2 regions of the Scandinavium sp. UTDF21-P1B genome follow, and region 1 is predicted to be linked to the other one. Evidence: predicted binding sites of a transcription regulator. Region 1 holds the regulator's gene; the other holds the start of a gene.

Region 1 (7,800 bases):
GCGGGTCATCAGGTCGTTTTGCGACTGCGACAGCGTACTGAGGCGCGGCGTTTCGTGGTACAGCGCAAGGCAAATGGCATCCAGCAGCGTGGTTTTGCCCGCGCCCGTTGGCCCGGTAATCGCGAACAGGCCGTTGCTGGCAAACGGTTCAGCGGTGAAATCAATCTTCCATTCGCCCTTCAGCGAACTGAGGTTTTTCAGCCGCAGGCTCAGGATTTTCATGGCTGTTCCTCCCCGGAAAGTTCGCTCAGGGTTTCGGCGAAAAGCTGGTGCAGGCGTTGCTCCTGCGGGGCTTCCAGCGCTTCCAGCGCCAGACGTCGCTCAAAAACGTCTTCGACTTTCAGTTCGCTCAGCGTTTCGCGATGCTCGTTTGCCAGGATGCGCTCGCGCTGTTCGCGGCTGCGGCGAACCAGCAATATCTCGACGGGTAAATCATCGGTCAGCGCCTGAATTTTGCGCTGAATATCGTGCAGATATTCGTCGCTGGTGATTTCGATATCGAGCCACACCGGTGAGGCGGGATCGGCGTCGCGCCACTGTTCCAGCTGCTGGCTGATGCTGGCGAAATCGCCTTTCAGCACGCTCAGCTTTTGCGTAACGGGCACCTCGAGCGGCTCCACGCTTTCCAGCCTGCCTTCGCTGAAATGCACCAGGTTGACGGTTTTGGCTTTACCGGTTTCATCAAAGCTCAGGGAAATCGGCGAGCCGCAGTAGCGAATGTGCTCCGTGCCACCAATTTTTTGCGCACGGTGAATGTGGCCCAGCGCGATGTAGTCGACGGGGGGGAAATTCTGCGCCGGGAAGGCGTCAAGCGTGCCGATATAGATGTCACGCACCGCGTCACTTTTGCTGGCACCGACGGTGGTCAGATGGCCGCTGGCGATGATTGGCAAAGGGCGCTCGCCCCGCAGTTCGCATGCCTGCTGATACTGCTGCTGATAGTAGTTCGTGATCGCCTGTAATAAATGCTGCTGCTTTTCCCCCGCCGATGCACCCGCCTGGCTGACGATAACATCGCGCGGGCGCAGGAACGGAACCGGGCAGAGAATGGCGCCAGGCTTGCCGTCGCGGCACTTCAGTTCGCAGGGCGGTGTGCCGCTGCCCGCCACCACCAGGGTGTTGAGAAACGCCAGAATATCGCGGGACTCGTTGAGCGTGGCGACGGAGTCGTGGTTGCCCGCCAGCACCACCAGCTGGCAGCCGGTCTGCTGGAGCTTCACCACAAAGCGGTTGTAAAGTTCGCGCGCGTAGCTCGGCGGCGAACCGGTATCGAAGATGTCGCCCGCCACGATAATGGCATCTGCCTCTTGCGCCTCTGCGGTGTTCAACAGCCAGTCGAGAAACGCCTCGTGTTCGGCGGCGCGGCTTTTACTGTAAAAGTTCTGGCCAAGGTGCCAGTCAGAGGTATGGAGGATGCGCATTAAGGTGGCCTGTGGCAAAAAAGCGTGACGGCAAGTATAAACGGTTACGGATATCAGGGCGATGACGTGTTTTTCGGTGTCATAATTGAAAAAAACACTATCATAAATCTGTCACAAATCTGACGCATAATGACGCCGCATGATACGCATATGATTAATAAACAGGATAAATAATGGCGAGACGTATTCTGGTCGTTGAAGATGAAGCCCCGATTCGCGAGATGGTCTGCTTCGTCCTGGAGCAAAATGGCTTTCAGCCTGTAGAAGCCGAAGATTTTGACGGTGCCGTGAATCAGCTCAATGAGCCGTGGCCGGATTTAGTCCTGCTGGACTGGATGCTGCCGGGCGGTTCAGGCATTCAGTTTATTAAGCATCTTAAGCGTGAAGCGCTGACGCGTGATATTCCAGTGGTCATGCTGACCGCGCGAGGTGAAGAAGAAGATCGCGTGCGGGGTCTGGAAACCGGCGCAGATGATTACATCACCAAACCGTTTTCCCCGAAAGAGCTGGTGGCGCGCATCAAAGCCGTGATGCGCCGCATTTCGCCGATGGCGGTTGAAGAGGTGATTGAGATGCAGGGCCTGAGCCTCGACCCGTCCTCTCATCGCGTCATGACTGGTGAAAACCCGCTGGACATGGGGCCAACGGAATTTAAGCTCCTGCACTTCTTTATGACGCACCCGGAGCGCGTCTACAGCCGCGAACAGCTGTTGAACAACGTCTGGGGCACCAACGTTTATGTGGAAGATCGTACGGTGGACGTGCACATTCGCCGTCTGCGTAAAGCGCTGGAACACAGCGGTCACGACCGGATGGTGCAGACCGTCCGCGGCACGGGCTATCGTTTCTCCGCCCGTTTCTGACAATTGACTGGAGTGTGACCCGTGCTGGAACGGCTGTCATGGAAAAGGCTGGTTTTTGAGCTCATCCTCTGTTGTATACCGGCCCTGATCCTCGGGGCTTTTTTCGGCTATCTGCCGTGGTTTCTGCTGGCGGCCGTCACCGGACTGCTGATCTGGCATTTCTGGAATTTGCTTCAGCTTTCGTGGTGGCTTTGGGTCGACAGGAGTATGACGCCGCCGCCGGGTAAAGGAAGCTGGGAGCCGCTGCTTTACGGTCTGCATCAGATGCAGATGCGTAATAAAAAGCGTCGCCGTGAGCTGGGGAGCCTGATAAAGCGTTTTCGCAGCGGGGCGGAATCGTTGCCTGATGCGGTGGTGCTGATTACGGAAGAGGGATCGATGTTCTGGTGTAACGGCCTGGCTCAGCAGACGCTCAACCTGCGCTGGCCGGACGACAGCGGTCAGAACATCCTCAACCTGCTGCGCTACCCGGAATTTTCCCGCTACCTGAAATCCCGCGATTTCACCAAACCGCTCAATCTGGTGCTCAACACCGGGCGTCATCTGGAAATCCGCGTGATGCCCTACAGCGAAAAACAGCTACTGCTGGTTGCGCGTGACGTCACCCAGATGCACCAGCTGGAAGGTGCGCGGCGTAATTTCTTCGCCAACGTGAGCCACGAGCTGCGCACGCCACTCACGGTGTTGCAGGGCTATCTGGAGATGATGCAGGAGCAAACGCTGGAGGGCGCACCGCGCGAAAAAGCGCTGCACACTATGCGTGAGCAGACGCAGCGCATGGAAGGGCTGGTGCGTCAGCTGTTAACGCTGTCGCGCATTGAGGCCGCACCGCTGGCCGCGCTGAATGAGCGTATCGATGTGCCCATGATGCTGCGCGTGGTTGAACGTGAAGCGCAAACCCTCAGCCACAAAAAGCACATTCTGCATTTTGAGATTGATGATTCGCTGCTGGCTTTGGGTAGCGAAGAACAACTGCGCAGCGCGATGTCGAATCTGGTGTACAACGCGGTGAACCATACGCCGGAGGGCACGGAGATAGTGGTGCGCTGGCAGCGTGCTCCGCACGGAGCGCAGTTCAGCGTGGAAGATAACGGGCCAGGCATTGCGGCCGAGCATATTCCACGGCTGACCGAACGTTTTTACCGTGTTGATAAAGCGCGCTCCCGGCAGACAGGCGGCAGCGGGTTGGGGCTTGCGATTGTGAAGCATGCGGTTAATCACCATGACAGCCGACTCGATATTGAAAGTATTCCAGGCAAGATGACGCGCTTTAGCTTTGTGCTGCCGGAACGTTTGGTTGCCAATAAAAGTGCCTGAAGAGCTGTCTGGAAGGATTGGTTGACAAAGACCGGCGAAAGCCGGTTTTTTATCTTTCCGGTCGGCCAAACGGCGAATAATTATTAATCGTCTGCTGCTTTTTTGTTCGCATGATTAGCCAGAGGTTTTTCGCATATATGGTTGTTCATGCTACATGCGAATTAGTTGTTGCTATAATCCTCTGGTTTTACGATCCCTTGTTGCATTAAAACGTTATAAGCGTTTAAATTGCCCCCCATGCAGTCGCAGTCTGACTGCCTTCACGCGATAAACCCAATAACTATTCTTTTCGCGTGAACATCGGGAGTGTTTCCCACTGTATGACACGCTTTCACCGTTGTTCTGTTCCGCAGGAATAAGTACGACGTTTTGACATTCAACACCACATCCACAGGCAGTAAAGAGTTTATGACCCATCAGTTAAAATCTCGCGATATCATCGCGTTGGGCTTTATGACCTTTGCGTTGTTCGTTGGCGCGGGCAACATTATCTTCCCTCCTATGGTCGGCCTGCAGGCTGGCGAACATGTCTGGACGGCGGCGATCGGCTTTCTGATTACCGGTGTGGGCCTGCCTGTGCTGACGATTATCGCGCTGGCGAAAGTGGGTGGTGGCGTAGACAACCTCAGTACCCCGATTGGTAAAGTGGCGGGCGTTCTGCTGGCAGTGGTGTGCTATCTGGCTGTGGGGCCGTTGTTCGCCACGCCGCGCACCGCAACGGTTTCTTTCGAAGTGGGGATCGCCCCGCTGACTGGTGATGGCGCGCTGCCGCTGTTCCTCTACAGCCTTGTCTATTTTGCGCTGGTGATTCTGGTTTCCCTCTATCCGGGCAAACTGCTGGATACCGTTGGCAACTTCCTGGCTCCGCTGAAAATCATTGCCCTCGTGGTGCTGGCCGTGGCGGCTATCATGTGGCCTGCGGGCCCAATCAGCCACGCGCTGGAAGCCTATCAGACTGCGCCGTTCTCTAACGGTTTCGTTAATGGCTATCTGACGATGGATACCCTCGGTGCGATGGTGTTCGGCATTGTTATCGTGAATGCCGCACGCTCCCGTGGCGTGAGTGAAGCGCGCCTGCTGACCCGTTATACCGTGTGGGCGGGCCTGATGGCGGGCGTTGGCCTGACGCTGCTGTACCTGGCGCTGTTCCGTCTGGGTTCCGACAGCGCATCGCTTGTCGATCAGAACGCCAACGGCGCAACTATTCTGCACGCGTACGTTCAGCACACCTTTGGTGGCGCAGGCAGCTTCCTGCTGGCGGCGCTGATCTTCCTGGCCTGTATGGTGACTGCGGTGGGCCTGACCACAGCATGCGCCGAGTTCTTCTCTCAGTACCTGCCGCTTTCTTACAAAACGCTGGTCTTCATCCTTGGCATCTTCTCGATGGTGGTGTCCAATCTGGGCCTGAGCCACCTGATTCAGATTTCCATTCCGGTGCTCACCGCGATTTATCCGCCATGTATTGCACTGGTAGTATTAAGCTTTACCCGCGGTTGGTGGCATAATTCGACCCGCGTGATCGCCCCGGCAATGTTCATCAGCCTGGTGTTCGGCTTGCTGGATGGCGTGAAAGCCTCCGTGTTTGCTGATATCCTTCCCGGCTGGACCGCGCATCTGCCGCTGGCACAGCAGGGTCTTGCATGGCTGATGCCAACGATTGTCGCCGCCGTGCTGGCGATGGGATGGGATCGCGCAGCAGGTCGTCAGGTAACCTCCAGCGCGCATTAATTAGCGGGCGAGGATTGAAATTAACCACGGGGCCATCGGCTCCGTGGTTTTGTTTTTGTTAAGGCAGTGGAATTCATGGCAACAGATAACAAGCTAAAGCGTGGGCTTACCGCCCGTCACATCCGCTTTATGGCGCTCGGTTCGGCTATCGGCACCGGTCTTTTTTATGGCTCGGCAGACGCCATTAAAATGGCCGGTCCCAGCGTGCTGCTGGCGTACCTCATCGGCGGCGTGGCCGCTTACATCATCATGCGTGCGCTCGGCGAAATGTCGGTGCACAACCCGTCTGCCAGCTCTTTTTCCCGCTACGCGCAGGAAAACTTAGGCCCGCTTGCAGGCCACATCACCGGCTGGACCTACTGCTTTGAAATCCTGATTGTCGCCATTGCTGACGTCACGGCGTTCGGCATCTACATGGGCGTCTGGTTCCCGGCTGTGCCGCACTGGATTTGGGTGCTGAGCGTGGTGCTGCTGATTTGTGCCATTAATCTGATGAGCGTGAAGGTCTTCGGCGAGCTGGAATTCTGGTTTTCGTTCTTTAAGGTTGCCACCATCATCGTGATGATCGTTGCCGGGTTTGGCATCATCATCTGGGGGATCGGCAACGGCGGGCAGCCGACGGGTATTCACAACCTCTGGAGCAACGGCGGCTTCTTCAGCAACGGCTGGATCGGGATGGTGATGTCCTTGCAGATGGTGATGTTCGCCTACGGCGGGATTGAAATCATCGGCATTACTGCCGGTGAGGCGAAAGACCCGGAGAAATCTATTCCGCGCGCTATCAATTCGGTACCCATGCGTATTCTGGTGTTCTATGTGGGCACGCTGTTTGTGATCATGTCGATTTACCCGTGGAACCAGGTCGGCACCAACGGCAGCCCGTTCGTGATGACCTTCCAGCATATGGGCATTACTTTTGCGGCCAGCATCCTGAACTTCGTGGTGCTGACGGCTTCGCTTTCCGCGATTAACTCTGACGTCTTCGGCGTGGGGCGCATGCTGCACGGCATGGCGGAGCAGGGCAGCGCGCCGAAGGTGTTCGCCAAAACCTCGCGTCGCGGCGTGCCGTGGGTGACGGTGGCGGTGATGACCATTGCTCTGCTGCTGGCGGTCTACCTGAACTACATCATGCCCGAAAACGTCTTCCTGGTGATTGCATCGCTCGCGACGTTCGCCACCGTCTGGGTGTGGATCATGATCCTGCTGTCGCAAATTGCCTTCCGTCGTCGCCTGTCGCCGGAAGAAGTGAAGAATCTTAAATTCAGGGTGCCTGGCGGCGTATTTACCACCGTTGTCGGTCTGCTGTTCCTGGTCTTTATCATTGTGCTGATTGGCTGGCATCCGGATACCCGTATTTCGCTTTACGTCGGCTTCGCGTGGATTGTGCTGCTGCTGATTGGCTGGCAGTTTAAGGTTCGTCGCGAGCGCCAGCGGGCTTTCGCGCAGTAATCTTTTTAAGCCCGGCGGCGTTCTGCTGCCGGGTTTCCCTTCTGGTTCAAACGTGTGAGAAATCACAAAACGCGTTAAGCGATTCCCTGCTCATATATGAGCAATTTGTGCATGGTGACTCGTCTTCTCCGGCATTAATGCGTCTGACGCATTAACAGATGCGGTAAATGCACTTATTCAGTCGCGCATTTTCACGCATCCTCATGGTTGATAAAAAGTTAAATATGTTAACTGATTTGTTAATCATGGAGGGCGAGATGCCTGTCACCACTGAAACTACTGCATTCCGCGCCAGGGCGATGGCCATTCTGCGCGTGACGTCGGGCAACTTCCTTGAGCAGTTCGACTTCTTCCTGTTTGGCTTTTACGCCACCTATATTGCCCACACCTTTTTTCCGGCAGAAAGCGAATTTGCTTCGCTGATGATGACCTTCGCGGTGTTTGGCGCAGGCTTCCTGATGCGCCCGATTGGGGCGGTTGTCCTGGGGGCGTGGATCGACAAAGTTGGACGCCGCAAGGGGCTTATCGTCACGCTCTCCATTATGGCTGCCGGGACGTTTATGATCGTGCTGGTGCCGGGCTATCAGTCCATCGGGCTGTGGGCGCCGCTGCTGGTGTTGTGTGGACGTTTGCTGCAAGGCTTCTCTGCCGGTGCCGAACTGGGCGGGGTGTCGGTCTATCTGGCAGAAATTGCCACGCCGGGGCGCAAAGGGTTTTACACCAGCTGGCAGTCGGGTAGCCAGCAGGTGTCAATCATGGTGGCGGCGCTGCTGGGCTTTACCCTGAATGAAATGATGGGGGCAGACACTCTGCAGGCCTGGGGATGGCGTATCCCGTTCGTTGTGGGCTGTCTGATTGTGCCGTTCATCTTTATGCTGCGCCGTCAGCTGACGGAGACGCAGGAGTACGAACAGCGCGACAACCATTTGCCGCTGAAACAGGCGATGAGTACGCTGCTGCAAAACTGGCGTGTGGTGGTGGCAGGCATGCTGATGGTGGCAATGACGACCACCGCGTTTTAT
Region 2 (7,800 bases), on a different contig from region 1:
CCGGGCCGCGATGGCGGCGGTTTTATTCTGACCTGCGTGCTGGGGATTGTCGGTGCCGTCGTCGGCGGCTGGCTGGCAACCATGTTCGGCATCGGCAGCGTGAACGGTTTCAATATGCACAGCTTCCTGGTAGCGGTTGTGGGTGCCATCGTGGTGCTGATTGTCTTCCGACTTCTGCGCCGCAACGCATAAGCAATAACGAGTAATAAATAAAAGGGCAGCCGAATGGCTGCCCTTTTTCGTACACGCAAGCGAAGCGCTGCCGGGCAATGGGCCGCAAATTGCTTAAAAATCATACCCCACGGTGGCAATCACCGAGCGCTCTGCACCCCAGTAGCAGTTGTTGGTGCCATAGCAACCAGAAAGATATTCACGGTCGGTCAGGTTGTTGGCGTTAACCTGCACATATGCACCTTTGAGAGCAGAACTCCAGGCCCCAAGGTCGGCGCGGATCATCGCATCAATCAACGTGGTCGAGGGCAGGCGTTCAGTGTTGGTATCGTCTGCCCACTGTTTACCGATGTAGCGCACGCCTGCCCCCGCGCTGATGCCGAAATCGAACTGATAATGCGCCCACAGGGAAGCCATCTGATCCGGCGTCAGCTGTGGCGTGTTGTTATCGGTGCCGTCTTTGGTATCGGCAAAGCGCAGGCGGTTCCAGGTATACCCGGCAATGGTGCTCAGGCGCGGCGTCAGCTGATTACGCGCTTCCAGCTCAACGCCCTGCGAATGCACTTTCCCGGCAGGCAGGAAGGTGGCAGTACCGATGTTTGGGTCGCGGGTCGCCACGTCCTTTTGCGTCAGATCGTAAACTGCAATGCTGTAGAGGTCAGCGCTGCCCGGCGGCTGGAACTTCAGACCGGCTTCATACTGCTCCGCCGTGGTGGGCTTCAGCAGATTGCCATCAGGACCGGAGAGCATCGCAGGCGTGATCGCCTGACTGTAGCTCAGGTAGGGCGAGAGGCCATTTTCGAAGGCGTAAAGCAGCGAGGCGCGGCTGCTGATGTGGTCATCCGAGCGCCGCGAGGAGGTCCCAAAAGTGTCGCTGACCTGCTGCGAGACAATGCGGTCGTAGCGGGTGGAGAGATTCGCATGCCAGCGGTTCCAGACCATTTCATCCTGCAAATAGACACCTGCCTGATAGTAGCGACGGTTGTTATCGTCGCTGTAGGTTACGGTGTGCCCGGTCTGCGGCGTGGAGTACGTCCATGGATCCAGCGGTGAAGCCCCGCCTGCGCCGCTCCACAGGTCATTGCGGAAACGGTGATATTCGCCGCCCAGAATCAGCGTGTGCGCCACCTCGCCAGTCGTGAAATCGGCCTTCAAGCGGTTGTCGGTTGACCAGCCGTCCAGCGAACCTTCCGAGCCGCTGTAGCCGCGGGCCAGCATGTCGCTGTCGCCGACCCAGCCCACCTGATACACCTGATCGAGCTTCACGTTGGAGTGGGTATAGCTGCCGCTTGAATGTACCGACCAGACGTCGCTGAACTGGTGGTCGAACTCGTAGCTGTAAATCTGTTCCCGGCGCTGGTAGCCGTCGCCCGGATCGCCCTCGTTGGTATGATTGCCGAGCCTGCGTCCGTTGTGCTCGTAGCGTGTGCCGTCCAGCGGCAGCGATCCGTGATAGCCGCCCGACGGATCTTTTTGCAGATAGGCGCGCAGCAGCAGGCTGGTGTCGGAGTCCGGCTGCCAGAGCAGCGACGGGGAAATGGCGTAGCGCTCCTCGCGGGTGTTGTCGAACTGCATGTCGGTATTACGGGTAATCCCCATCAGGCGATACGCCCACTGGTCGTTAATAGCGTCGGTGTAATCAAACGCTGCGCCTTTGGTGTTCTGGGTGCCGCCAAACGCCTGAAGGTGGCCTTCGGAGGTGAACAGCGGGCGCTTAGAGGTGAGATTTACCAGCCCGCCCGGCACGCTCTGGCCGTACAGCGCGGAGGAGGGGCCTTTAATCACATCAATGCGATCGAGGAACCATGGGTCAATCTGCACGATGTTGTGGCTGCCACCATCGCTCATCAGACGCATACCGTCGAGGAAAATATTATCGACGTCACCGCCGTGGTAGCCCCGTAGCGAAATAGCGTCGAAGCGGGTCGCCGCGCCGCCAAAGGTGCTGTAGACGCCTGGCGTATAGCTCAGCGCCTGGCTGACGTTAGTGATGCCCTGATCTTCCATCTGCTGACGCGTCACCACGGACACCGACTGCGCGGTGGTGATTAAGGGCTGATCGGTTTTGGTCGCGCCGGTTGACGTTTTAGCGCTATATCCCTGAGTCGGGGCAGTGGCAGATTCTACCGGCTGTGCCGTCACCACAACCGTTTCTTCAGAGAAGGCGGCGCAGGGGAAAGCCAGCGCCAGCGCGCAAAGCACCGACGAGCGTTTAAGAGGCAAAGTGTTAGTCATCACATCATCCTGAGAAACACGGTCTGGCACTCCTGTACGCCGCCGTGTCAAATCGTGCGAAAATGTCAGTTTTCGTTAAAAAGAATGCGAATTATTATTGTTTGCGTTAATTGAATCAAGCGAAGAAGTCACGAGGTGACTACCATTTTGGGTAGTAGCGCTGGGGAATTGCCAGGTGGCGGCTGAAGCCCTGGCTGGCCTACAAAAACAGCCGGATATAGCATCTGGCTCACAGGCCGGGCAAGCCTGCGCCGCCCGGCAATGTCGCCGTTTATTGCGTTTTGGTGGTGGGAGCGGCAGCCGCTGGCGCTGGCCGCGTTTTCGGCACGTCGTCGCACGGTTTCTCTTTCGGACAGATCAGATCGAGCATCTTCAGCGTCACGCCGTTACTCCAGCCAAAACCGTCCTGGAGCGGATATTCCCCACCGCCGCCTCCGGTGCCGGTGGAGGTGATGTCATACTTCTCGACCAGCTTCTGCTGGCTGTCGTAAGTGTGCTGCACGTTGGTGAGAAAACGCCAGCTCACCTCCATTGCCAGCGTCTCTTTACCGTAATTCTGCAGGCCTTCGGTTGCCACCCATTGCAGCGGCGCCCAGCCGTTCGGCGCGTCCCACTGCTGGCCGCTGTTGACCGTGGTGGTGGTGATACCGCCAGGTTTCAGCAGGCGTGATTCCGTTACGGCAGCGACTTTCGCCGCGCGGTCATTAGACGCCGCATGCACGTAAAGCGGGAACAGCGCCGCGGCGGTCAGTTGATTACGCGTCTTTTTGGTTTTCAGATCGTAATCGGCGTACCAGCCCTCTTTGTCGTTCCACAAATATTTCTCTATCGCTTTCTGGCGCTCGTTTGCCAGCGTTTCATAGCGGGTGGCTTTGGTATCGTCCCCCGCAGCTTTGCTGGCGGTAGCGATGATTTTTTCCATCCGGAACATCAGCGAGTTGAGATCGACGGGCACAATGCTGGTGGTGCGAATGGAGCTGAGTTTTTGCGGGTCGTCCATCCAGCGCGAACTGAAATCCCAGCCGGAGGCGGCAGCAGAGCGCAGATCGCGGTAAATCTCGGTGGCCGGACGATTCGGATTGCTTTTGGCGGTGTTGACGTCATCCAGCCAGGATTCCGGGCGCGGCGTGTCCTTATCGTCCCAGTAGCGGTTCAGCAGGACGCCATCCTCCAGCTTCACCACGCGCTTATTCGCCGAACCGTTTTGCAGCGCGTCTGCACCGTCCATCCAGTAAGCGTGCTCTTTTTCCATCTGTGGCAAATACGTTTTCAGTGCGTCGCTGTCGTGTGTGGCAAGCAGTTCCACCATCAGCGAGAAGAACGGCGGCTGTGAGCGGCTCAGGTAGTAGCTGCGGTTGCCGTTGGGAATGTGGCCCCAGGTGTCGATTTCATAGCCGAAGTTAGCGACCATATCCTCGATTTTGTCCCAGTGGCCGCTCTCCGCCAGCCCCAGCATGGTGAAATAGCTGTCCCAGTAATAGACTTCGCGAAAGCGCCCGCCGGGCACCACATAGGGCTTCGGCAACGGCAGCAGGGAATCCCATTTTTCGGCGCTGTCGGTGGTACGCGTCAGCACGGGCCAAAGTCCGTCGATATGGTCGCGCAGGCTTTGATCCTTCGGCGGCACGTACTTGTCTTTTTCCTCGGGGAGAGTGAAGTTGACCTCAACAAAGTGGCGCAGGTCAAAGCTGCTCTGGGCGCGCTGCATCCTGTAATCGGCCAGGATCATCAGCGGATCGCTTTTGGGCACGGCGTCGGCAAAGGTTTTTTGATCGGGAAACAGCTTCGCGCTCTGCACATCGTTAAATAACGGGCCTAATAAAACATCCGGGGATTGAGGTTGCGCCTCATCGGCCTGCGCATAAGCCAGGCCCAGCGAAAACAGCGCCCCCCCAAGTGCCAGCCGCAGGGCGAGGTAGAGGGTATCTGGGCGGCGCAAAGCGGGTTTATTCATTGTCGGTTCTCCTTTTTAATAGCGCACATTCCGCTGCCTGTAACCATAGACGAAACTCATTTACGTCGCGTGTCGGGGATAACACTTTTCGCTTTTTCGACTAATTTCCTATACCGCTGAAACGTGGGGGATAAAACAAAAAATGCCCTCAAATCATCCGCCAGAATCTCCGGGATCGCTTTTGCAAAACCCGCGTCTGTACTCCCCGTTCAGGAATATTCAGCGCGTCATCTTCATCTGTTTATCGTTTTTCTGTCATTAAAGCGTCACGCGCAGCGCTGTTAATAACCCACGGCGAAAACCAGCAACGTGGAACTCTTATGAACAACGCTCGCGCCCTTTTTTCCCTGAACGATTACCCGCTCCAGCCGCAGCCGCTCCCGGCAAATCTGCGTAAAGTGCTGAGCGTGAAAAATCTCTGCAAATCCTATAACGCTCAGCAGACGGTGCTGAACGACATCAGTTTCGACCTGCATGCCGGAGAAATGGTGGGCATTGTCGGGCGAAGCGGGGCGGGGAAATCCACGCTGCTGCACGTGCTGAACGGCACGCATACCGCCACCGAAGGTGAAATCTTAAGCTACCCGGAAGTGGGCATGCCGCGTGATGTCTCCCATCTCAGCGGACGCGCCCTGAACCAGTGGCGCAGCGAATGCGGGATGATTTTCCAGGACTTCTGCCTGGTGCCGCGCCTCGACGTGCTGACCAACGTGCTACTCGGCCGCCTGAGCCAGACTTCCACCCTCAAATCCCTGTTTAAGGTCTTCTCAGACGACGACCGCGCCCGGGCAATTGCCCTGCTCGAATGGATGAACATGCTGCCGCACGCGCTTCAGCGGGCGGAAAACCTCTCCGGAGGGCAGATGCAGCGCGTGGCGATTTGTCGGGCGCTGATCCAGAACCCTTCTGTGCTACTGGCCGATGAACCCGTTGCTTCACTCGATCCCAAAAACACTCAGCGCATCATGAACGTGCTGCGTGAGGTCAGCGAGCAGGGCATCAGCGTGATGGTCAACCTGCACTCGATTGAACTGGTTAAAACTTACTGCACCCGCGTAATTGGCATTGCGCAGGGGAAAATCGTCTTTGACGGCCATCCGGACGATCTGAACCCGGATGTGCTGCAACAGCTTTATGGCGATGACATTAGCCAGATCCACTGAAACATACCTTCTCTTAAGACAACACGGGCAATGATAATGACTAAGCACATGAAGCGCACATTAACACTTTCCGCGATGATGGCTGGGCTGCTGGTGGCCGGGCATGCCGCGGCAGAACAGCCGAAAGAGCTCAATCTGGGCATCCTCGGCGGGCAGAATGCCACGCAGCAAATTGGCGATAACCAGTGCGTGAAGGATTTTCTCGACAAGGAGCTGAACGTCGACACTAAACTGCGCAACTCCTCTGACTATTCCGGCGTCATTCAGGGTCTGCTCGGCGGCAAAGTCGACGTGGTGCTGAGCATGTCGCCGTCGTCCTACGCTTCGGTGTACATCAATAACCCGAAAGCGGTGGATATCGTTGGCATCGCAGTGGATGACAAAGATCAGTCCCGCGGCTATCACTCGGTGGTGATCGTCAAAGCCGACAGCCCGTATAAAACCATCGACGACCTGAAGGGCAAGTCCTTCGGCATGGCCGACCCGGACTCCACCTCTGGCTTCCTGATCCCGAATCAGGCGTTCAAGAAAAAGTTCGGCGGCACGCCGGATAACAAATACAACAACTTCTTCTCCAGCGTTACCTTCTCCGGCGGCCACGAGCAGGACATTCTCGGCGTGCTGAACGGCCAGTTCGCAGGCGCAGTGACCTGGGCATCCATGGTGGGTGACTACAACGACGGCTATACGGCTGGTGCGTTCAACCGCCTGATCCGCATGGATCACCCGGACCTGATGAAGAACATCCGGATTATCTGGCAGTCGCCGCTGATCCCGAATGGCCCGATTCTGGTGAGCAACAGCCTGCCGACGGACTTCAAGGCCAAAGTGGTGGATGCAGTGAAGAAGCTGGATAAGGAAGATCACGCCTGCTTTATCAAGGCGATGGGCGGCACCCAGCATATCGGCCCGTCGACGGTGGCGGACTTCCAGCAGATTATCGACATGAAGCGCGAACTGGTTAACGCCCGTTAATCAGGCCATTTCACCTCCCTCGCGCGGTTGGCGGGGGAGCGTTCATCCCGCGAGTGAACATGCAGAATACTGAATTCGAACGTTATTACCACCAGATAAAGGCCCGCCAGACGCGCGATACCTTCACTTGGTCGGCCCTGCTGCTGGTTCTCTGGTTTGCCGCCGGGCAGGCCGCCGAGTTTAATCTCCTCACCATCTTGCACTCACTGCCGAACTTCTTCGATTACATGCTGGAAACGGTGCCGACGCTGCACGGCGGCCTGCTTTTCGCCGATTCGCACACCAAAGGATCGCTGGCGTACTGGGGCTATCGTTTACCCATTCAGCTGCCGCTGATTTGGGAAACGCTGCAGCTGGCGCTGGCGGCAACGCTGGTGGCGGTGGCCATTGCGACAATCCTTGCATTCCTTGCGGCGCGAAACGCCTGGGCACCGCTCGGCGTGCGAATGGCTATCCGCGCGCTGGTGGCGTTTTTGCGTACCATGCCGGAGCTGGCGTGGGCGGTGATTTTCGTTATGGCGTTTGGCATTGGTGCGATACCGGGCTTTCTGGCGCTAATGCTGCACACCGTTGGCAGCCTGACCAAGCTCTTTTACGAGGCTATCGAAAGCGCGCAGAACAAGCCGGTTCGTGGGCTTACGGCCTGCGGAGCCACGCCCGTTCAGCGGATGCGCTTCGCGCTCTGGCCGCAGGTGAAGCCCATTTTTCTCTCCTACGGCTTTATGCGGCTTGAAATAAATTTCCGCTCATCAACCATTCTTGGGTTAGTGGGGGCGGGCGGCATCGGCCAGGAGTTGATGATCAACATTAAACTCGACAGATACGACCAGGTGAGCATGACGCTGCTGCTGATTGTAATCGTCGTTTCGCTGCTCGATATGCTCTCTGGCCGCCTGCGCCAGCGGGTGCTGGAGGGGAACAAATGAAACAGTGGCAAGCGGTGACGGATACCGCGCAATACCGGGAAACGCATGCGGCGCTGTTTCGCGTGCAGGGGCGCTATCTGCGCCATATCGGCCTGCTCGCGCTTGCGGCCTTGCTCTATTACGTCTGGTTCTTCATCCAGTTCGGCATCAGCTACGAGCAGCTCACCAGCGGCATGGCGCAGCTCGGGCGCTATTTCTTTCGCATGTTCGTCTGGCATGATTTCCTTAACTGGCCGTTTGGCTACTATTTCCGCCAGATTGGCATCACGCTGGCTATCGTCTTTTCCGGCACCCTCACTGCGACGGTCATTGCGCTGCTGCTTTCGTTTCTTGCGGCCCGCAACATCATGCGCGGCCCGGTAACGCGGTTTGTGGC

Evidence for each region. Region 1 encodes PhoB, which activates phosphate uptake and scavenging genes when phosphate is short. Its sites were predicted from a motif close to CTGTCATAAAACTGNCNNAT; they were not measured.
Region 2: the regulator PhoB is predicted to act here: its motif matches at 4,613-4,632, upstream of phnC (phosphonate ABC transporter ATP-binding protein).

The regions. Positions count from the first base shown of each region.
Region 1 is NZ_JBFLVD010000005.1:178,756-186,555, reverse strand. Features, by position in the region: gene sbcC (exonuclease subunit SbcC) at 1-222, opposite strand, end outside; gene sbcD (exonuclease subunit SbcD) at 219-1,421, opposite strand; gene phoB (phosphate response regulator transcription factor PhoB) at 1,595-2,284, shown strand; gene phoR (phosphate regulon sensor histidine kinase PhoR) at 2,306-3,601, shown strand; gene brnQ (branched-chain amino acid transporter carrier protein BrnQ) at 4,010-5,329, shown strand; gene proY (proline-specific permease ProY) at 5,405-6,778, shown strand; gene AB1287_RS02545 (MFS transporter) at 7,036-7,800, shown strand, end outside.
Region 2 is NZ_JBFLVD010000025.1:20,047-27,846, reverse strand. Features, by position in the region: gene AB1287_RS17985 (GlsB/YeaQ/YmgE family stress response membrane protein) at 1-192, shown strand, start outside; gene AB1287_RS17980 (TonB-dependent siderophore receptor) at 286-2,406, opposite strand; gene AB1287_RS17975 (alpha,alpha-trehalase) at 2,678-4,360, opposite strand; gene phnC (phosphonate ABC transporter ATP-binding protein) at 4,681-5,523, shown strand; gene phnD (phosphonate ABC transporter substrate-binding protein) at 5,572-6,498, shown strand; gene phnE (phosphonate ABC transporter, permease protein PhnE) at 6,558-7,424, shown strand; gene phnE (phosphonate ABC transporter, permease protein PhnE) at 7,421-7,800, shown strand, end outside.